DNA from 2 places in the Streptomyces sp. NPDC057900 genome. Region 2 is predicted to be linked to the other one. Evidence: riboswitches for the same ligand, from Rfam matches in the RefSeq annotation. Region 2 holds a riboswitch; the other holds the start of a gene.
The links. Region 2 has a riboswitch for glycine ahead of gcvT (glycine cleavage system aminomethyltransferase GcvT). Riboswitches for the same ligand answer to the same signal wherever they lie in the genome.
Positions count from the first base shown of each region.

Region 1: another riboswitch for glycine. It lies ahead of gcvP (aminomethyl-transferring glycine dehydrogenase); the one in region 2 lies ahead of gcvT (glycine cleavage system aminomethyltransferase GcvT).

Region 1 is NZ_JBHVOI010000006.1:8,766-19,231, forward strand. It holds gene ACFVQ0_RS22890 (DNA polymerase IV) at 1-1,408, shown strand, start outside; gene ACFVQ0_RS22895 (PRC-barrel domain-containing protein) at 1,333-1,701, opposite strand; glycine riboswitch at 1,815-1,911, shown strand; gene gcvP (aminomethyl-transferring glycine dehydrogenase) at 2,105-4,990, shown strand; gene ACFVQ0_RS22905 (DUF5999 family protein) at 5,096-5,302, opposite strand; gene ACFVQ0_RS22910 (hypothetical protein) at 5,644-6,237, opposite strand; gene ACFVQ0_RS22915 (glutamate-cysteine ligase family protein) at 6,720-8,225, shown strand; gene ACFVQ0_RS22920 (substrate-binding and VWA domain-containing protein) at 8,237-10,024, opposite strand; gene ACFVQ0_RS22925 (CPBP family intramembrane glutamic endopeptidase) at 10,209-10,466, shown strand, end outside.
Region 2 is NZ_JBHVOI010000002.1:1,459,024-1,469,489, forward strand. It holds gene ACFVQ0_RS13860 (molybdopterin-dependent oxidoreductase) at 1-1,174, opposite strand, end outside; gene ACFVQ0_RS13865 (hypothetical protein) at 1,472-1,735, shown strand; gene ACFVQ0_RS13870 (L-serine ammonia-lyase) at 1,819-3,201, opposite strand; gene glyA (serine hydroxymethyltransferase) at 3,370-4,626, opposite strand; gene gcvH (glycine cleavage system protein GcvH) at 4,646-5,023, opposite strand; gene gcvT (glycine cleavage system aminomethyltransferase GcvT) at 5,116-6,231, opposite strand; glycine riboswitch at 6,373-6,465, opposite strand; gene ACFVQ0_RS13890 (AAA family ATPase) at 6,622-7,302, shown strand; gene ACFVQ0_RS13895 (enhanced serine sensitivity protein SseB) at 7,341-8,111, shown strand; gene ACFVQ0_RS13900 (enhanced serine sensitivity protein SseB C-terminal domain-containing protein) at 8,277-9,083, shown strand; gene ACFVQ0_RS13905 (ABC transporter permease) at 9,517-10,466, shown strand, end outside.

The sequences.
Region 1 (10,466 bases), on a different contig from region 2:
GCGCGGCAAACCGGTCGTGGTGGGCGGGCTGGGTCCGCGCGGGGTCGTCGCCACCGCCTCGTACGAGGCCCGGCGTTTCGGGGTCCACTCGGCCATGCCGATGGCGCAGGCCAGACGGCTGGCGCCGAACGCCGCGTATCTCGTCCCGCGCTTCGCGCTGTACCGGGCGGTCAGCGACCAGGTCATGGAGCTGCTAGGTAGGTTGTCGCCGCTGGTGGAGCCACTGAGCCTGGACGAGGCCTTCGTCGACCTGGAGGCGGGCGGCACCGCGGACGACACGGCGTCCGCGCTGGCCATCGGCGAGCAGCTGCGCGAGGCGATCGAGGCGGTCACCGGGCTCAGCGGGTCCGTCGGTCTGGCGGGCTCCAAGATGCTGGCCAAGATCGCCTCGGAGGAGGCGAAGCCGGACGGGATCATGCTGATAGAGCCGGGTACCGAGCGGGAGATGCTCGCGCCCATGCCGGTGCGCACGCTGCCCGGCGTCGGACCGGCCACCGCGGACCATCTGCGGCGCGCCGGGATGACCACGGTGGACGATCTGGCCGAGGCGGGCGAGGCGGAGCTCGTACGGCTGCTGGGCAAGGCGCACGGCAGCTCACTGCACCGGATGGCCTCCGGCCACGACGACCGGCCGGTCGTCGCCGAGCGCGACGCGAAATCGGTCTCGGTCGAGGACACCTTCGACACGGACCTGCACGACCGGGTCCGCGTCAGGAGCGAGGTCGAGCGGCTCGCCGACCGGTGCGTCCAGCGGCTGCGCGCGGCGGAGCGCTCGGGCCGGACCGTGGTGCTGAAGGTGCGGCGGTACGACTTCTCGACCCTGACCCGCTCAGAGACGCTGCGCGGGCCCACCGACGATCCCACGGTGGTCCGGGAGGCCGCGGCGCGGCTGCTGGAGTCGGTGGACACCACCGGGGGAGTGCGGCTGCTGGGAGTGGGCGTCACCGGGCTGGCCGACTACACCCAGGAGGACCTGTTCGCGCAGGCGGCCGACGAGCGCGCCGCGGCCGGGCTCGCCGCAGCCCTCGCCGCCGCCGGGCCGGCCGGTGGCGCGGAGGCCGTCGGGGACACCGGAGCGGTCGAGGCCGGTCCGCAGCCCGCGGAGCCGGAACCGGAGAGCGCCGAGCAGCTCGCCGCCCGGCGCTGGCCGGCCGGACACGACGTGCGGCACGACACCCACGGCCACGGCTGGGTGCAGGGCAGCGGGGTCGGCCGGGTCACCGTGCGCTTCGAGGAGCCGGAATCGGCGCCCGGCCGGGTGCGTACGTTCCGCGTCGACGATCCGGAACTCCGGCCGGCCGATCCGCTGCCGCTCGTGCGGGACCCGGCCGACTACTCGTCCTGGCCGGCCAGCCTGCCGAAGTCCCGGTCGGGGGCGGTCTCCTCCGGCGGGGAGTCCAGACCGTAGTGCCGGTAGAGCTGGAGTTCCTGTTCCGGCGAGAGGTGCCGGCCGACCCCGAAGTCGGGTGCGTCCCTGATCAGCGCGCGGTCGAAGGGGACGCGGAGGGTGTCCTCGACGAATTCACTGGGTTCCAGCGGAACGAAGGCGTCCCGGCTGAACAGCCCGGTGCGTACGGCCGCCCACTCCGGCACACCGGTCGCGTCGTCGAGGTAGACCTCGTCCACGGTTCCGATCTTGGTGCCCTCGCGGTCGAAGGCCTTGCGGCCGATCAGGCTGCGCGGATCGATGTCGGTCTGCACGGTCCCTCCCACGGGTCGCGGGTACTCCACAGGAACCACAGAAGTGCAGAACCGTGGGGTTGGCCACTCGAAAACTCTGCCGGGCACCCCGCTGGTAGGCTGGAGGCGGCTGCTTACCCCGTGCGGGAGAGTCCTCCGGAGCGAATCCGGAGGCGCCGAAGGAGCAAATCCTCCCCGGAATCTCTCAGGCCCCCGTACCGCACGGACGAGGTCACTCTGGAAAGCAGGGCGGGCTCCGCACGGCCGGGTGCCGAGTGGGTCCCTCCCTCACCGACGGTGAAAGCCGGTGCACGCAATGGGCACCGGTGAAGCTCTCAGGTTGAGATGACAGAGGGGGAGGCCGTTCGGGCACCCCGCGCCGCGGTGCCCCTCGCAGGTCGTGACAGACCAGGAGGCCTCCACCATGACCCCCAGCCGCACTTCGCTCTCCCAGCTCGAACAGGGGATCCCGTTCGAGCAGCGTCATATCGGTCCCGACGCCGCGGCGCAGGCGAAGATGCTCGCCCAGGTCGGTTACGGCTCGCTCGACGAGCTCACCGCCGCCGCGGTGCCCGATGTCATCCGGAGCGCAGAGGCGCTGCGGCTTCCGACGGCCCGCACCGAGGCCGAGGTGCTGGCCGAGCTGCGTGCGCTCGCCGACCGCAACCAGGTGCTGGCCCCGATGATCGGGCTCGGCTACTACGGCACGTTCACCCCGCCGGTGATCCTGCGCAACGTGATGGAGAACCCCGCCTGGTACACGGCCTACACGCCGTACCAGCCGGAGATCTCCCAGGGCCGTCTCGAAGCCCTCCTGAACTTCCAGACGATGGTCGCGGACCTGACCGGACTGCCCACCTCCGGTGCGTCGCTGCTCGACGAGGGCACCGCCGCCGCGGAGGCGATGGCGCTGGCGCGGCGCGTCGGCAAGGTGAAGAACGGCGTCTTCCTGGTCGACGCCGAAGCCCTCCCGCAGACCGTCGCCGTGATCCGGACCCGCGCGGAACCGACCGGTGTCGAGGTCGTCGTCGCCGACCTGACCGACGGCATCCCGGCGGAGATCGCCGAGCGCGGCGTCTTCGGCGTACTGCTGCAGTACCCGGGCGCCTCCGGAGCCGTGCGCGATCTGCGGCCCGTCATCGAGCAGTCCCACGAGCTGGGCGCGATCGTCACCGTCGCCGCCGACCTGCTGGCGCTCACCCTGCTCACCTCGCCCGGGGAGCTGGGCGCGGACATCGCGGTGGGCACCACGCAGCGCTTCGGCGTGCCGATGGGCTTCGGCGGACCGCACGCCGGCTTCATGGCCGTCCGCGAGAAGTTCGCCCGCAGCCTGCCGGGCCGTCTCGTCGGCGTCTCCGTGGACGCGGACGGCAACAAGGCCTACCGGCTGGCCCTCCAGACCCGCGAGCAGCACATCCGCCGCGAGAAGGCCACCAGCAACATCTGCACCGCCCAGGTGCTCCTCGCCGTGATGGCCGGCATGTACGCCGTCTACCACGGCCCCGACGGGCTGCGGACGATCGCGCGGCGCACCCACCGTTACGCCGCGATCCTCGCCCAGGGCCTGCGGGCCGGCGGCGTGGACGTCGTCACCGCCGCACACTTCGACACGCTCACCGTCCGGGTGCCCGGCCGGGCCGCCGAGGTCGTGGCCGACGCCCGCGAGCGCGGTGTGAACCTGCGCCTCGTCGACGGCGACCTCGTCTCGCTCGCCTGTGACGAGACCACCACGCGTACCGAGATCGCGTCCGTCTGGGCGTCCTTCGGTGTCAGCGGTGACATCGAGGCGCTGGACGCCACGACCGCCGACGCGCTGCCCGAGCGGCTGCTGCGCTCCGACGACGTGCTGACCCACCCGGTCTTCCACCAGCACCGTTCCGAGACCGCGATGCTGCGCTACCTGCGCAAGCTCGCCGACCGCGACTACGCGCTGGACCGCGGCATGATCCCGCTCGGCTCCTGCACCATGAAGCTGAACGCGACCGCCGAGATGGAGTCGATCACCTGGCCCGAGTTCGGTGCGCTGCACCCCTTCGCGCCGGCCGGGCAGGCCCAGGGCTTCCTGACGCTCATCCGTGAGCTGGAGGAGCGTCTCGCCGAGGTCACCGGCTACGACGCGGTGTCCATCCAGCCGAACGCCGGCTCACAGGGCGAGTTCGCCGGGCTGCTGGCTGTCCGGGCGTACCACCGTGCCAACGGTGACGAGGGGCGGACCGTCTGCCTGATCCCGTCCTCCGCGCACGGCACCAACGCGGCCAGTGCGGTGATGGCCGGTATGCGGGTCGTCGTGGTGAAGACCGCCGACGACGGTGAGGTCGACATCCAGGACCTCCGCGCCAAGATCGAGCAGCACCGCGACGAGCTGGCCGTGCTCATGATCACCTACCCGTCGACGCACGGTGTCTTCGAGGAGCACGTCGCGGACATCTGCGCGGAGGTGCACGACGCGGGCGGCCAGGTGTACGTGGACGGCGCCAACCTCAACGCGCTGGTCGGGCTCGCCAAGCCGGGCCACTTCGGCGGCGACGTCTCGCACCTGAACCTGCACAAGACCTTCTGCATCCCGCACGGCGGCGGCGGCCCCGGCGTCGGCCCGGTCGGGGTGCGCGCGCACCTGGCGCCGTATCTGCCGAACCACCCGCTGCAGCCCGCCGCCGGTCCGGAGACGGGGGTCGGCCCGATCTCGGCCGCGCCGTGGGGCTCTGCGGGCATCCTGCCGATCTCCTGGGCGTACGTACGCCTGATGGGCGGGGAGGGCCTGAAGCGTGCGACGCAGGTCGCCGTCCTCGCCGCGAACTACATCGCCAAGCGGCTGGAGCCGCACTACCCGATTCTGTACAACGGCCCGGCCGGGCTCGTCGCGCACGAGTGCATCGTGGATCTGCGGCCGATCTCCAAGGCGACCGGTGTCAGCATCGACGACGTGGCCAAGCGGCTCATCGACTACGGCTTCCACTCGCCGACCATGTCGTTCCCGGTGGCCGGCACGCTGATGATCGAACCGACCGAGAGCGAGGACCTCGCGGAGCTGGACCGCTTCTGCGACACGATGATCGCCATCCGCGGCGAGATCGAGAAGGTGGCCTCCGGCGAGTGGGGCGCGGACGACAACCCGCTGGCCAATGCCCCGCACACGGCGGCCGCGCTGGGCGGGGACTGGGCGCACGGCTACAGCCGTGAGGTGGCGGTCTTCCCGGCCGGGGTCACCGCCGCGGACAAGTACTGGCCGCCGGTGCGCCGGATCGACGGTGCGTTCGGTGACCGTAACCTCGTCTGCTCCTGCCCGCCGCTGGACGAGTACGACAACTGACGGGACCGACGTCATGGACGTCGCCGTGTGACGCGCGACTGCGTCGGGGCCGGTTCGGAGATCTCTCCGGGCCGGCCCCTCCCCGTATCCGCCTGTCCGCCCCGGTCAGGCGGCCTTCACCACCCGGCCCGTTTCCAGCGGCCGGTGGGGCGCGATGATCTGCCCGTCCGGGAGCAGCTCACCGGTGTCCTCGAAGAGCAGGACGCCGTTGCACAGCAGGCTCCAGCCCTGTTCCGGATGGTGTGCCACCGGGCGTGCTGCCTCCCGGTCGGCTGAGTCGGCTGTGGGGCAGGGTGGCTGGTGCTGACACATGGCTGGGTTCTTTCGCTGCGTTGAGTTGAGTGTCCTGCGGCTTGAAGAGGTGTTCATGGCCGCCCCCCGTATCGATCGGTCCGGTCCCAGTGTTGCCCCACGGGCGTCAATCCGCAGGGATTTCGCGGCAGCGCTGCTTCTCCTCTCATGACGCGTCACCCGGCCGGACGGTTCAACGCAACTGCCCTGTCAATTCGGGTGGTTCGGGGTGGCCGGATGGGGCTAGTCCGGATGGGGCGCGAACGCGCCCCCGCGCACTGTCCCCCGCGCGCTGCCGCGCGCACTGTGCCCCGCCACCGGAATCGGAGGCGGGGCACAGTGAAGTGGGGGGCGGCCGGAGGTCAGGCCGGGGAGCCGAGCAGGGGGCCGGGGCCGGGCGTGATGCGGGTGGTGATCACGGGAAGCAGCTCGGCGACCTGGTGCGGACGGTGTGCCGCGATGCCCGGAGGGGCGGGAGCCAGTGGTACCAGTAGATCGGCCGGGGCGGGGGACCCGGTGGACGCGTCGGCCTCGGTGTCCTCGTGCAGCCACAGCGCCAGCATGTAGAGCTCCGGAATGGACAGCAGCCTCGGCTGGTAGTGCGTGCTCGCCGCCTCCGCCTGGCGCAGGGCGAGTTCCGTCGAGGCGATGTAGGGGCCCTCGAAGAAGTGCGAGAACGTCCAGCCGTCGGGGGTGAGCATGGTGTCCGCCGCGGCGATCGCCCGCTCCGCGCCGCGGATCTGGAAGCGCCAGGCGGTGAGCCGGGTGGTGGGTGCGAGTCCGCCCGGCCCGCCGCGGTCCAGCATGTGTACGGGGAGCGGGTGTTCGGGGCTCAGGGGGCCGTGGGCCGACCGCAGGGCAGGTGTTCGGGCCTCGCGGACCGCGGTGGGTGAACCGAGTGCCGCGAGGACGCTTCTCAGCGCGGGCGCGGGGGCCGGAGGAACATGCAGGGGCATAGTGGGTCGCCTCTCACTTCGGAGACACGGTGGAGCGTGGGCGGGTGCAGACGGCGCTGTCGGCGTGCGGGGCCAGAGGAGGCCGGTGACTGAGCCGGTGCGTCAACTCTCTGCCTCGTCCGCGGAGTTTATACGACACGTGTTCACGCGGTGATTCCACTAGCCGTCACTACTATTGCCGGCAAGGCAGTATCCAGACTTTATTATGCGGAGATTATGCTGATTCGGTGTGAGCGGCGCAGCTGCCGCCTCGGGTTTTCCCTCCGACGCGGTAGGCCGAAACACGTCGGTGCTTTTCTCACACCCCGAACGGTGGAAACCGCTCACTGCCTCATGCCGAGTGAATGTGCCCCGGGCCGCGGTCATCAGATTAGCGGGTGCGCACCGTCCGCGGGGCGTTATGGATCACCCCGTCTGGGCATTATCGATCGTGACGCGAGCGGTCTGGGCCGCGGGCCGCCCACTCATGGAGGGACACGTCGATGGGGGAGAAGGTCGTGGCGGGAGCCTTTGACCTGTCCGATCGGCAGAGGTACCGACGGAAGCTCCACCAGTGCCTTGAGGGGCTGGAGAGGCTACTGGCGGAGCGGAGATTCGACCGGCCGCGCAACCTCATGGGCATGGAGATCGAGCTGAACCTGGCGGGTTCCGACGGCATGCCGAAGATGTTGAATGGACAGGTTCTTGAGCGCATCGCGAGCCGGGATTTCCAGACGGAACTCGGGATGTTCAATCTGGAAGTGAACATTGTTCCCCACCGGCTGGACGGCCGCGTTCTCGATCAGCTGGCCGAAGAGCTGCGGACCGGCCTCGGATATGCCGACCGGAAGGCCGGCGAGGTCGATGCCGGGATCATGATGATCGGAATCCTGCCCACCGTCGGCAGTGCGGACATGGTCCGCGGGAACCTGTCCGACGTGGACCGCTACGCGCTGCTGAACGACCAAATGGTGGCGGCGCGCGGCGAGGATTTCTCCCTCGATATCGAAGGTGTGGAGCGCCTGGTCTGCACCTCCGGCTCGATCGCGCCGGAGGCGGCCTGCACCTCGGTCCAGCTCCATCTGCAGGTGACCCCGGAACGGTTCTCCGACGTCTGGAACGCGGCCCAGGCCGTTGCCGCGGTCCAGGTGGCCCTGGGAGCCAATTCGCCCTTCCTGTTCGGACGGGAGCTGTGGCGGGAGTCGCGTCCGCCGCTCTTCCAGCAGGCCACGGACACCAGGCCGCCCGAACTGCAGAACCAGGGGGTGCGTCCCAGGACCTGGTTCGGGGAGCGGTGGACGGATTCGGCGTACGAGCTCTTCGAGGAGAACGTGCGCTACTTCCCCCCGCTCCTGCCCATCTGCGACGAGGAGGAGCCGCTGCGGGTCCTCGACGAGGGCGGGGTGCCCCGGCTCCAGGAACTCGTGCTCCACAACGGCACGGTCTACCGCTGGAACCGGCCGGTGTACGGGCTGGCCGACGGTGTTCCCCACCTCCGGGTGGAGAACCGGGTGCTGCCCGCCGGGCCGACCGTCGCGGACGTGATCGCCAACGCCGCGCTCTACTACGGGCTCGTGCGGGCCCTGGCGGAGGAGGCCCGCCCGGTGTGGACGAGGATGCCGTTCGCCGCCGCCGCCGAGAACTTCGACACCGCCTGCCGCCGGGGCATCGACGCCGAGCTGCTCTGGCCCCGGCCCGGCCGCGCCGGCGGGCTGACCCGGGTCCCGGCCGCCAAGCTCGTACGGGACGAACTGCTGCCGCTGGCGGCCGCCGGGCTCGACGCGTGGAACATCGAACCCGCCGACCGCGACCACTACCTCGGGATCATCGAGGAGCGCTGCAAACGGCGGACCAACGGCGCCTCCTGGCAGGCGGACACCTACCACCGGGCGCGCGAGTCCGGACTGGGGCGGGACGACGCGCTCGCCGCCATGACCCGGCGGTACGTCGAACTGATGCAGGCCGGGGAGCCTGTGCACAGCTGGCCGGTGGGCATCGCGGGAACATGAGCGGCCGGTGGTTATTCCTGGGCGGCGCGGCCGCTCTGCCCGGCGGTCATGACCGCCTGAAGGATCACTGCCTGGATCTCGGCCGGGTCGTTGACCTGGTAACCACCGCCGCCGGTCACCTTGGCTATCTCGTTCACCTCTTCGCGGTCGGCGTCGGGGCCGACCGCGATGGCGAGCAGCGGCACCGGTCGCTCGGGGTCGGCGATCCGGGTGAGCTCCGCGATCAGGGCGCTGCGCGAGATGGAATGGTCATCCTGGTTCGAGCCGTCGGTGAGGATCACGACGGCGTTGAACTTGCCCTTCACATAGGTGCGCTGCGCCTCCTTGTAGGCGGCCAGCGTGGTGTCGTACAGCCCCGTCGCCCCGTCAGGCACGGGATGCAGGGCGGAGAAGGCGTCCGTGAGCTTCGCACGGTGGGTGCCGCCGTCCTTCGTCTTCTCCCCGAGCCGGCCGGTCGCCACCAGCCGGCGGTAGTCCTTGTCGCCGTCGAGCCGGGTGGCGAACTCCCAGAGGCCGATCTCGTCGTTCGGGGTGAACTGGTTGAGGGCCTCGATCAGGGAGGCCTTGGTGACGTCCATCCGGGACTGGTTGCGGCCCGGCACGATCGTGGCCATCGATCCCGAGGCATCGACGACGGTGGTGAGCCGCGCGCTCTGGACGGTGATCGTCCACATCCCGAGGGTTTCCTGAAGCGTCTCGTCGGAAGGCGCCGTGGCGGGTGAGGTGGCGTACGGCTGCGGCGACCTGCCGCCCGCGGAGGCAACCAGTGTGTCGCCCGCCGTCCCGTCGACCGTCCGGAACCCGTGTTCCTCCAGTGTGCGCTGCGCGCTCTCCTCGGACAGCAGGGTCATGAACCGCAGCGCCGCCCGGCTCTTGTCCGTGCTGAGCTGGTCCTCGTTGACCAGCGCGAAGGGATAGTCGAGCAGCGGGGTGCCGTCCTTCGGGTAGAACAGGTTGAGCTTCCCGGCCCCGGTCGACTCGGCGTTGTGGGTGAACGCGGCCTGCTCGGACAGCAGCACCGCCTGGTTGCGGGCGGGGTTGCCCTCCTCGGCGCCCGAGTCGTCGCCGGCCAGGGTCCCGAGCACCTGGGTGTCGCCGTCCGACATCCGCTGGGCGAGGAGCTTGGCGGTGGCCGCGACCCTGGTGTCGCTGTCGCCGCCCTGTTTGTCGGAGGACGCGCCGATGCTGGTGAGCGCCAGCAGCCCGGTGGCGCTGCGCGCCGGGTCGGCCGAGCCCAGCCGCACCTTGTCGGACTCCATGGCCGTGGCCATCAGCTCGGCCCAGGTGTACTTCTTCTCCGGCCAGCCGAGGGTCTTGGCGGCGGAGGGCACCATGGCCAGGGCCACCGGGGAGGAGGCCACGGAGTCGCCCGGGGTGACGGGAACGGCGTCGCCGGTCCCCTTCGCCCGGCTCAGCCAGAGGTCGGAATCCGGCAGCCACATCTGGTAGTCGGGCTTGCCGGTGCCGGCGGCGAGCGCGTCGGCGACCTTGTACGAGTCACGGGCCAGCACCTCGACGTCGAGACAGTGGCCGTCGGATCTCAGATCGTCCTTGCGGGCCTTGTCGGCCACCGCGCGCACGGCGGGCGCGATATCGGGCGAGGCCACCATGGACAGGTGCACCGCGGAGTCCTCGCAGGACTTCGAGAACGACAGCAAGCCCCCCTGGGCCGCTACCGCCGTTCCCGCCGCCACGGCGAGAACGAGGGCGGTGGCGATGGCTACGGTACGACGGCGGTTCGGTGCACGGTCCCCGCTTCCGTCCGTCGTGTAGTCGTCGGGCAAGCTGTGACGTCCCATGTCGGTGGTGCCCCTCCTTGAGGATGAACAAGGAAAAGGGGGACCACACCATCGGCAATGGTGCTTGTCCCCCGGCCTGTCGCGCATGATCTTCGTACCTGTATTCGAGACCCTAGCGGGGCGGGGAGCGGCATGGGACGTGAATGCACAACTGAAGGCAGGTGTACAGGTGGAGGCGGGGCGCGTGGCTGATTCTTATCCTCAGGAGGCCGTGTCACGACGGATCTTGCGGTCCGAGACGGTGCTGGTGCTGGCGCTCTCACTGGGAGCCAGCGGGGTGTCTGCCCTGATCAGTTTTGTCGGATCGCTGACGAAACCAGGGGGTTTGAAGGACCAGGCGGCGACGCTCAACAGCTCCGCCGCACCCGGCCGTCCCTGGCTCGATCTCGCCTGGCAGCTCTTCGGTATCGCGACCGCGCTGGTGCCCGTCGCGCTGGTCGCC
Region 2 (10,466 bases):
GCGTGGTGGAACGGAACGACCCCGCACGCTGAACGGACTGGACGAACACGCCGGGTGCCGCCCCCGTGAACCCGACGAGTGCCGCCAGATCCGCGAGCCGTACCCCGCTCCACTCCTGGTCCTCCGTGGACCATCCCTCCACGCACGCGATGGGCAGCGCCGCCGTGTGCTGCGGCAGGGCCAGCACCTGGGCACGGGTGAGGACCCGCTCCCGGCCGGGCCCCCGCACGACGAGCCGCCAGCCGGGGCCCACGTCCCGCGGACGGATCCCCACGCTCGCCGCGGTCTTGTTGATCTGGAATCCGTTGGGGCCGGGCCCGGGGTTCTGACCGCGCGGCGCGAGCAGCGCGGTGGACCGCAGGACGCCCCCGATGCTCTGCCCCGCCGTCACCACGAGCAGCACCAGCGAGCCCGCCCCCACCATGCCCAGCGCCCCCCGGCGCGACATGGTGGGGGCGGCGGGGCGCGGGGTCACCAGCTCCGCGGCGTCCGCCGGGCCCCGCAGCTCCGCACGGAGGCCGCCGCCGCGCAGCATCCGCACCGTGAGGGGGATCCGGAAGGCGACATGGACGACGAAGGCGCCGATGAAGATCCAGGCGCCGTAGAAGTGCAGCGGGTAGAACGAGCCGGGGAAGATGTAGTCCAGCTGGATGTTGAGCACCCCGGTGGCGAACTCGAACAGCACACCGCCCACGAGCAGCAGCACCGAGAGCCGCTCCAGCGCGTGGCCGGCCGACCTGACCGGGGGCCACGTGAACAGCTTGGGGACCACCGACCACAGCTTGGCGAGCAGCACCGGGATCAGCACGATGCCGAGCGTGACGTGGACGCCCTGGGTGAGCCGGTAGAGCCAGTACGGGTGGGTGGGCCAGGAGAACAGGTAGAAGCCCAGCCAGCCCCGGTCCGGAGTCCTGTCGTTGGCGCCGAGGTCGGGGTTGTACGCGGCGTACGAGAGCAGCCCCGTCACGAACATCAGCGTGATGCCCACCAGCAGTACCGCGCCGAGCACGGACGTCAGCCAGGGCCCGCGCAACGGGCTGCGCCAGAAGCCCCGCCGGGTCGGACCGGCCGGCGGCCCGTCCCGCAGCAGATCCGGCAGCGAGGGCCGGCGCCGTGCCGGCCGCCGGAGCGTCGAACCGGTCCGGCCGGGGGCCGTCGACTGTCTGTCTTCCATGACGCCCCTCGTGAATCGGACACGACGTGAGACAAACGCCAGAAAGGGGACCATAGCGTCCGCGTCGTCGGAGACACCGCATTACTCCGAGCGCGCTCGTGTACCAGGCGTATGCCAGGCGTATACCAGGCGTGCGCCGGGCGTATGAGGGGGCGCGCGTTGGCAGTTGGGGCAACAGGGGAATCCGTTCGGTGCAACTCCCGACGAGAACTTGGCGTGCCTGCTGCGGACATCGCCCCGCCCGGTTCATGGTGAATCGCCCGCACTAACCGTGATGTACCGCAAAAGGAGTGACCCATGGTTCGCCGTATCGCAATCACGCTGGCCACCGTTGCCGCTGCAGGATTCATGGCCGCCGCCCCGGCCGCCGCCAACGGCGGCGGGAGCGGCGAGGAGGCCGGCAAGATCGGGGCCAACTACTACGAGTTCGACGCTTCGCGTGAGAACACGGAGTTCTTCAACGTCGGTGGTCCGTACGGCATCACGTACGGCAAGCAGAACAAGGCGGAGCTGGAGGGCGAGGGCGGCAGCTTCTACGCCGAGTACCTCAGCCGCGGCTGACCTTCCGCACGGCGCGGGGCCCGTCCCACCATGGGACGGGCCCTCGCTCGTTCTCCCGTCGGCGCGCCGATGGGCCTATGCGCTCAGCACTCGATGATGTTCACCGCGAGCCCGCCGCGCGCCGTCTCCTTGTACTTGACGGACATGTCCGCGCCCGTCTCCTTCATGGTCTTGATGACCTTGTCGAGGGAGACCTTGTGACTGCCGTCGCCGCGCAGGGCCATCTTCGCCGCCGTGACGGCCTTGACCGCCGCCATGCCGTTGCGCTCGATGCACGGGATCTGGACGAGGCCGCCGACCGGGTCGCAGGTCAGGCCCAGGTTGTGCTCCATGCCGATCTCGGCGGCGTTCTCCACCTGCTCGGGGGTGCCGCCCAGGACCTCGGCGAGGGCGCCCGCGGCCATGGAGCAGGCGGAGCCCACCTCGCCCTGGCAGCCGACCTCCGCGCCGGAGATGGAGGCGTTCTCCTTGAAGAGCATGCCGATCGCGCCGGCGGCCAGCAGGAAGCGGACGACGCTGTCGTCCTTCTCCGCCTCGGTGGCGCCGCCCGCCGCGAAGTTCATGTAGTAGTGCAGCACCGCCGGGATGATGCCCGCGGCGCCGTTCGTCGGAGCGGTGACGACACGGCCGCCCGCGGCGTTCTCCTCGTTGACCGCCATCGCGTAGAGGGTGATCCACTCCATCGCGTGGGTCTGCGGATCGCCCTCCGCGCGCAGCTGGCGGGCGGTGTTCGCGGCGCGGCGGCGGACCTTCAGACCGCCGGGCAGGATGCCCTCGCGGGACATGCCGCGCGAGACGCACGCCTGCATGGAGCGCCAGATGTCGAGCAGACCGGAGCGGATCTCGTCCTCCGTGCGCCAGGCCCGCTCGTTCTCCAGCATCAGGGACGAGATCGACAGGCCGGTGTCCTGGGCGAGGCGAAGCAGCTCGTCACCGGTGCGGAAGGGGTGCTTCAGCACGGTGTCGTCGAGGACGATCCGGTCCTCGCCCACCGCGTCCTCGTCGACGACGAAGCCGCCGCCGACCGAGTAGTACGTCTTCTCCAGCAGCGGGGCGCCGTCGCGGTCGTACGCGAAGACGGTCATGCCGTTGGCGTGGTACGGCAGCCTCTTGCGGCGGTGCAGGACCAGCTGCTTGTCGGCGTCGAAGTCGATCTCGTGCATGCCGAGGAGGTTGAGCCGGCCGGTGGAGCGGATCTCGGCGACCCGGTCGTCGGCCGTCTCGACGTCGACGGTGCGGGGGGATTCGCCCTCCAGGCCGAGCAGCACCGCCTTGGGCGTGCCGTGACCGTGGCCGGTGGCGCCGAGCGAGCCGAACAGCTCGGCGCGTATCGAGGCCGTGTGGGCCATCAGGCCCTCGTTCTTCAGCCGGCGCGCGAACATCCGGGCGGCGCGCATCGGGCCGACCGTATGGGAGCTGGACGGGCCGATGCCGATCGAGAACAGGTCGAAGACCGAGATGGCCACGGGTAACTCCTCAAAAGCGCTGGTAGACGCCGTTGTCTGCCGGGTGGTGCGGTACGGGCCGGGTCGGCCCGAAGAGCGGGGCAAGAGCGGGGGGCAAGGGTTGGGGCACCCCGCTCACCTCTCAGTGTGCGTGGTGCCCCGCCCCAATGTGCAAATGCGCAGGTCTGACTACAGACCGGGGTACAGCGGGAACTTCTCGGCGAGCGCGACCACGCGGGCCTTCAGGTCGTCGGCGTCGTAGGACGGCTTCAGGGCGGACGCGATGATCTCCGCGACCTCGGTGAAGTCCGCCGCCTGGAAGCCGCGGGTGGCGAGCGCCGGGGTGCCGATCCGCAGACCGGAGGTGACCATGGGCGGCCGCGGGTCGTTCGGGATGGCGTTCCGGTTGACCGTGATGCCCAGCTCGTGGAGCCGGTCCTCGGCCTGCTGGCCGTCCAGCTCGGAGTTGCGCAGGTCCACCAGGACCAGGTGCACGTCGGTGCCGCCGGACAGCACGGAGACGCCCACCTCGGTGACGTCCGGCTGCACCAGACGCTCGGCGAGGATGCGGGCGCCGTCCAGGGTGCGCTGCTGGCGCTCCTTGAACTCCTCGCCCGCCGCGACCTTGAACGAGACCGCCTTGGCCGCGATCACGTGCTCCAGCGGGCCGCCCTGCTGGCCGGGGAAGACCGCCGAGTTGATCTTCTTGGCGAGCTCCTGGGTGGAGAGGATCACACCGCCGCGCGGGCCGCCGAGGGTCTTGTGCGTGGTGGTCGTGACGACGTGGGCGTGCGGCACCGGGTTGGGGTGCAGGCCCGCGGCGACCAGACCGGCGAAGTGCGCCATGTCGACCATCAGGAACGCGCCGACCTCGTCCGCGATGCGGCGGAAGGCGGCGAAGTCCAGCTGGCGGGGGTAGGCGGACCAGCCGGCGACGATCAGCTTCGGCTTGGACTCCTTGGCGAGGCGCTCGACCTCGGCCATGTCCACGAGACCGGTCTCGTCCACGTGGTACGGGACCACGTTGTAGAGCTTGCCGGAGAAGTTGATCTTCATGCCGTGGGTCAGGTGACCGCCGTGCGCCAGGTTCAGGCCCATGATCGTGTCGCCCGGCTTCAGCAGCGCGAACATCGCGGCGGCGTTGGCCTGCGCGCCGGAGTGCGGCTGCACGTTCGCGGCCTCGGCCCCGAAGAGCGCCTTGATGCGGTCGATGGCGATCTGCTCGATCACATCGACGTGCTCACAGCCCCCGTAGTAACGGCGGCCGGGGTAGCCCTCGGCGTACTTGTTGGTCAGGACGGAGCCCTGGGCCTCCATGACCGCGACCGGAGCGAAGTTCTCCGAGGCGATCATTTCGAGGGTGGACTGCTGACGGTGGAGCTCGGCGTCGACAGCGGCGGCGACGTCCGGGTCCAGCTCGTGGAGGGAGGAGTTGAGAAGCGACATCAGGTGGTCCCTTGGGGTCTCAGTTGCCGGAGAACGCGGTGTACTCGTCGGCGGAGAGCAGATCGGCCGGCTCCTCCGTGACGCGCACCTTGAACAGCCAGCCGCCTTCGAACGGCGCGGAGTTCACCAGCGAGGGGTCGTCCACGACGTCCTGGTTCGCGGCGGTTACCTCGCCGGTCACCGGCGAGTACAGGTCGCTGACCGACTTGGTCGACTCCAGCTCGCCGCAGGTCTCGCCCGCGGTCACCGTGTCACCGACCTCGGGGAGCTGGGCGAAGACGACGTCACCGAGCGCGTTGGCCGCGTGCTCCGTGATGCCGACCGTGGCCGAGCCGTCCTCGACGGCCGACAGCCACTCGTGCTCCTTGCTGTACCGCAGCTGCTGGGGGTTGCTCATGACCTGAATTCTCCTGTACGCGGGGGAGTGCTGATGAACGATGGTCTTACGGTGTGAGACACGACCGCGTCACTTCTCGACGCGGGCGGCCGTTACTTCCGGCGCTTGTAGAACGGCAGCGCCACGACCTCGTACGGCTCGTGGCTGCCCCGGATGTCCACCGCGACGCCCTCGGTGCCGGGCGTGGCGTGCGCGGCGTCGACGTACGCCATGGCGATCGGCTTGCCGAGGGTGGGCGAGGGGGCACCGGAGGTCACCTCGCCGATGACCTGGCCGCCGGCGACGACCGGGAACCCGGCGCGCGGCACCCGGCGGCCCTCTGCGACCAGGCCGACGAGCTTGCGGGGCGGGGCGGTCTCGGCGCGCTCCGCGGCGGACTCCAGGGCCTTGCGGCCGACGAAGTCGCCCTCCTTCTCGAACTTCACGACCCGGCCGAGACCGGCGTCGAACGGGGTGAGGGAGGTGGTCAGCTCGTGCCCGTACAGCGGCATGCCCGCCTCCAGGCGCAGCGTGTCGCGGCAGGACAGCCCGCACGGGATCAGGCCACGCGAGGCGCCGGCCTCGGTGAGGGCCTTCCACAGCTGCTCGGCGTGGGCGGGCGCGACGAACAGCTCGAAGCCGTCCTCGCCGGTGTAGCCGGTACGGGCGATCAGCGCGGGCACCCCGGCGACCGTGCCGGGCAGTCCGGCGTAGTACTTCAGCCCGTCCAGGTCCGCGTCGGTGACGGCGGCCAGGATGGCGGGGGACTCCGGGCCCTGGACGGCCAGCAGCGCGTACGCGTCGCGGTCGTCGCGCACCTCGGCGTCGAAGCCCCCGGCGCGGGCGGTCAGCGCGTCCAGCACGATCTGCGCGTTGCCCGCGTTGGCGACCACCATGTACTCGGTCTCGCCCAGCCGGTACACGATCAGGTCGTCCAGGATGCCGCCGTCCTCGGCGCAGATCATCGTGTAGCGGGCCCGGCCCACGGAGACGGTGCCGATGTTGCCGACCAGCGCGAAGTTCAGCAGGTCCACGGCCTGGGGGCCGGTGACGGTGATCTCGCCCATGTGGGAGAGGTCGAAGAGGCCGGCCTTCGTGCGCACGGCGATGTGCTCGTCGCGCTCACTGGCGTACCGCAGCGGCATGTCCCAGCCCGCGAAGTCGGTCATGGTGGCGCCCAGCGAACGGTGCAGGGCATCGAGGGCGGTAAGGCGGGGGGCGGTGCTCATGGATGTGGCTCCCAGGGCATGACGACGAGGACGATCCCTCCCCATCTGTCATCGGAACCTGAGAGGTTCGCCGAGAGGCCCCGGAGGGGTTCGGCTTGCACCTTGGGTGGAGCCGCGGGGCGACTCGCTTTTCAGATCTGCCTCATCCACGCGGTACGGGGCCTGAGAGATTCAAGGGAGGATCTTGCTCCTTCGGCGCCCGGCCGGTGGCCGGAACTCTCCCGCGCGGATTCAAGCGGCCTTTATGCAGTTGGCCGGGTCATCATCGCACGCATCTCCGGTCGGTGGGGCGCCGGTACCCCACCGGATCCGGCGGGTCGCGCGCTTGTGCCGCATTACCTTTTCTTTACACTTCTTGGCAGGTGTGGGTCGGCCGACAGGGGGATGGCGATGACGTTGCAGCGGTACGCGGCGACCGCGGGGGCCGAGCACGGCGCACTGCCCGCACAGCCGGGCGCGCCGGCCCGGGAGGCACGGGGCCCGCGCGGACCCGTCGTCCGGGACCTGCGCGACCGGGCCGGGCGCAGCCCGCGCGGCCTGCACTTCGTGGCCGGCGATGTGGTGGTGGTCTCCGGGCTGCCGGGCAGCGGCAAATCGACCCTGATCGCACGGGCCGTCTCCGCCCGCGTCATCGACTCCCAGGACACCAGGGACCGCTGGGCCGCCCTGCTGCCGCGCTTAGTCCCGTACGCCCTCTACCGCCCGCTCGTCCGCGTCGCCCACTACTGGGGGCTGTGGCGGGTGCTGCGCTCCGGCGTCTCCGTCGTCGTCCACGACTGCGGCACCCAGTCCTGGGTGCGCGGCTGGCTGGCCCGCGACGCCCGGCGGCGCGGCCGCGTCCTGCACCTCGTCCTGCTCGACGTCAGCCCGCGGACGGCGCGGGCCGGGCAGATCGAGCGGGGGCGCGGCGTCTCCGGATACGCGTTCGCCCGGCACCGCAGGGCACTGCGGAGGCTGCTGCGGGACACCGAGTCGGGACTGCTGCCGCTCGGCTGCGTCTCCGCGGTCCTGCTGGACCGCGAGGCGGCGGCGCTGCTGACCCGGATCACCTTCGCGGACGCGCGGGGCTAACCTCTTGCTGCACGACACGGGGGCGAGAGAGGTAAGCAGTGAACACTCCGGCGCAGGACCCCATCCACCCGCAGGGCGGATGGCCGGCCAATGAGCTAGAAGAAGTACTGGGCGCCTCGCTCGGCAGCCCGGAAGCGGGCGGCCGGCTCGTGGAGGTGCTCGGCCGCAGCCATCTCTGGGTGCCCCTGCCCAACGGCGGCGGGCCGGACTCCACCGACCTGGACCTGCCCACGCTGGAGCTCGACGGCGGGGTGTACGTCCCCGTGTTCAGCTCCGAGCAGCAGTTCCTCAGCTGTGTCGGCACCCATATGTCCTTCACCGTGGCGCCCGCCGTCGAGTTCGCCCGCGGACTGCCCCCGCAGCTCGGCCTGGCGGTGAACCCGGGCGGCGCCGTCGGCATGCCGCTGCCGCCGCCCGCCGTGGCCGAACTCTGCCGGGCCGGACGCAGCGTGCTCGACGGGCCGGCCAGCGGCGGCCGGGTCCGGCTCTACGAGCCGGACTGGAAGGAGGACCCCGTCGACTTCCTCGCCGCCGCCGCCGACGAGTTCGCCCGGAGCGGTGTCGTGCTCAGCGCCCGCAGGACCCTGGCCAGCATCGAGGGGGGCGACCCCGTCCTCTTCGTCGGCGTCGAGTTCTCGACCTGGGACGGCGCGGGGCGCAACGCCCCCATGGACGCGCTGGGCCGGGCGCTCGGCCGCGTCGAGCCGCCGTGGCCGGTCAACCTGGTCCTGCTCGACGTGGCGCAGGACCCGGTCGCCGACTGGATGCGTGCGCGGATCCGGCCGTTCTTCCAGCGCCCCGCCGAGTAGCGCGGCCCGGCCGCCCCCGGGTGACGGCGGCGGGCCATGGCGTCAAGTCGGTGTCATGACCGGCGCCTAAGCTGGTTTGATGGCTGGTGCCTCGGCACCGCGCCGCACCCGTGTGCCCCGGGAGCGGCAGGCCGACACAGTGGATCGAAGAGGGGCGGGACCAGGGTGAGTGCGTCAGGCACTGCGGCGGGCGGGCAGATCGAGCACATGCTGCGCCAAGTGACGCCCGGTCGCTACGACGCGTACGAGGCTCTGCTCCAGGCCCTGGCGGCCGACCGGATCTGGATGCTGCTCTGGCACGGCAGGGCCGGTTCGCCCGACGCACAGTACGGCAACATGGAGGTCGAGGGCCTCGGTTACGCCCCCTGTGTCACCTCCGCCCAGGAGCTCGCCGCCAGCGGCTGGAACCGGGCCCACGAGGTGGTGGGCGGCCGCGACATCGCCCGTGCGCTGTTCCCGGAGCGCTGGGGCATCTGGCTGAACCCGCACGCCCCGGGCGGCGGCGTGGGCATCCCGTGGCTCGACCTCCGCCGGATCGCCACCGGCCTCGACCGGATGCCCGCCGGTCCGCTGCGGATCAGCGACCCCGCCCTTGAGACCCCGCAGTTCTACGCCCAGCTGACGCAGAACGCCCACCACACCCCGGCGGTCCGCTCGCTGCGCCGCGCCTGGGTGCAGCCCGCGCTCGGCGTGCCGTACCTCGCCATCGGCCTCGACCTGTACGACACGAGCCAGCCGTCCGTCGACGCGGTGCGCGCGATGATGCGGCAGTCGATCGGCGCGGTCCCGGAGGGACTGCCGGTCTCCACCGTCGCGATGTCCGACGAGTACGACCCCGTCGCGATGTGGCTGCGGGGCAACTCCCGTCCGTTCTACGACCGCGAGTCGCACGCCCCGGCCGGCCGCAGTGGCGTCGTCGCTCCCGGTTACGGCTACCCGCAGGCACCCGGGCCGGCTCCGCACACCTACTAGCGCGCCCATCGGAGCGGACAAAGGTCCCTCCGACGGACAAGGTGCCCCTCCGGGTCACCCAAATAGCCACTCAATAACGCCTGTTGGGCGTCATGTCCGTTCTGGTGGATTAGCGGGCGAGTGGTCCGCTCACTCGATCCACCTGTCCGGATAACGGAAGCTCACTGACCGCATCACGTTTGAGCAAACATTCCCCGTCAGGTCTGGCGGGTGATCGCAACTGCGTTGAAGACTCCCGGCTAGTGGGGATCGTCGGCCCTTTGTACGAGGTTGCCCCGGCGGACATTCCGCAGACGCATTTCCGCACAGAGTTCCGCACCGTTTTCGCACCGAGACGCCAGAAGCCGCGTGAACACGCGCGGCCGACAAGCGCCAGGCCGTTACCGCGGCGAGCAAGGGCCGGCCACCGCCGGCGGGAGGGGTCAAAGGCACTGTGACCGCACCGATCGAGACCACCGGATCGGCTGCCGAGGCTCAGCCGGAGGCAGTACTCACGGGAGTCAAGCAGAGCCAGATCGAGGGCCGTTCGCTCGGACAGATCGCCTGGTCGCGCTTCAAGCGCGACAAGGTGGCCGTCGCGGGCGGCATCGTTGTCATCCTGCTGGTCCTGCTCGCTGTCCTCTCCAAGCCGATCCAGGCCGTCTTCGGTCTGGACCCCAACGAGTTCCACCAGGACCTCATCGACCCCGCGCTGCTGGCGCCCAAGGGCGACTGGGGCGGCATCAGCTGGAGCCATCCGCTCGGCGTCGAACCGCAGTACGGGCGCGACATCCTGTCCCGGATCATCGAGGGCTCCTGGGTCTCCCTCGTCGTCGCCGTCGGCGCCACCCTGCTCTCCGTGGTGATCGGCGTCTTCTTCGGCGTGGTCTCCGGGTTCTACGGCGGCTGGGTCGACACGGTCATCAGCCGCATGATGGACACCTTCCTGGCCTTCCCGCTGCTGCTGTTCGCGATCTCCATCTCGGCGGCGCTGCAGGACGGCGCGTTCGGTCTTGAGGGGCTGCCGCTGCGGCTCGCGGTACTGATCTTCGTGATCGGCTTCTTCAGCTGGCCGTACATGGGCCGTATCGTCCGGGCCCAGACGATGAGCCTGCGCAACCGCGAATTCGTCGAGGCGGCCCGCTCGTTGGGGGCCCGCGGCCCCTTCATCCTCTTCCGGGAGCTGCTGCCGAACCTGGTGGCTCCCATCCTGGTCTACTCCACGCTGCTGATCCCCTCGAACATCCTCTTCGAGGCGGGTCTCAGCTACCTCGGGGTCGGTATCGCCCCGCCGCAGGCCTCCTGGGGCGGGATGCTCACCAACGCGATCGACTTCTACCGGAACGACCCGATGTACATGATCGTGCCGGGCGTGGCCATCTTCGTCACGGTCCTGGCGTTCAA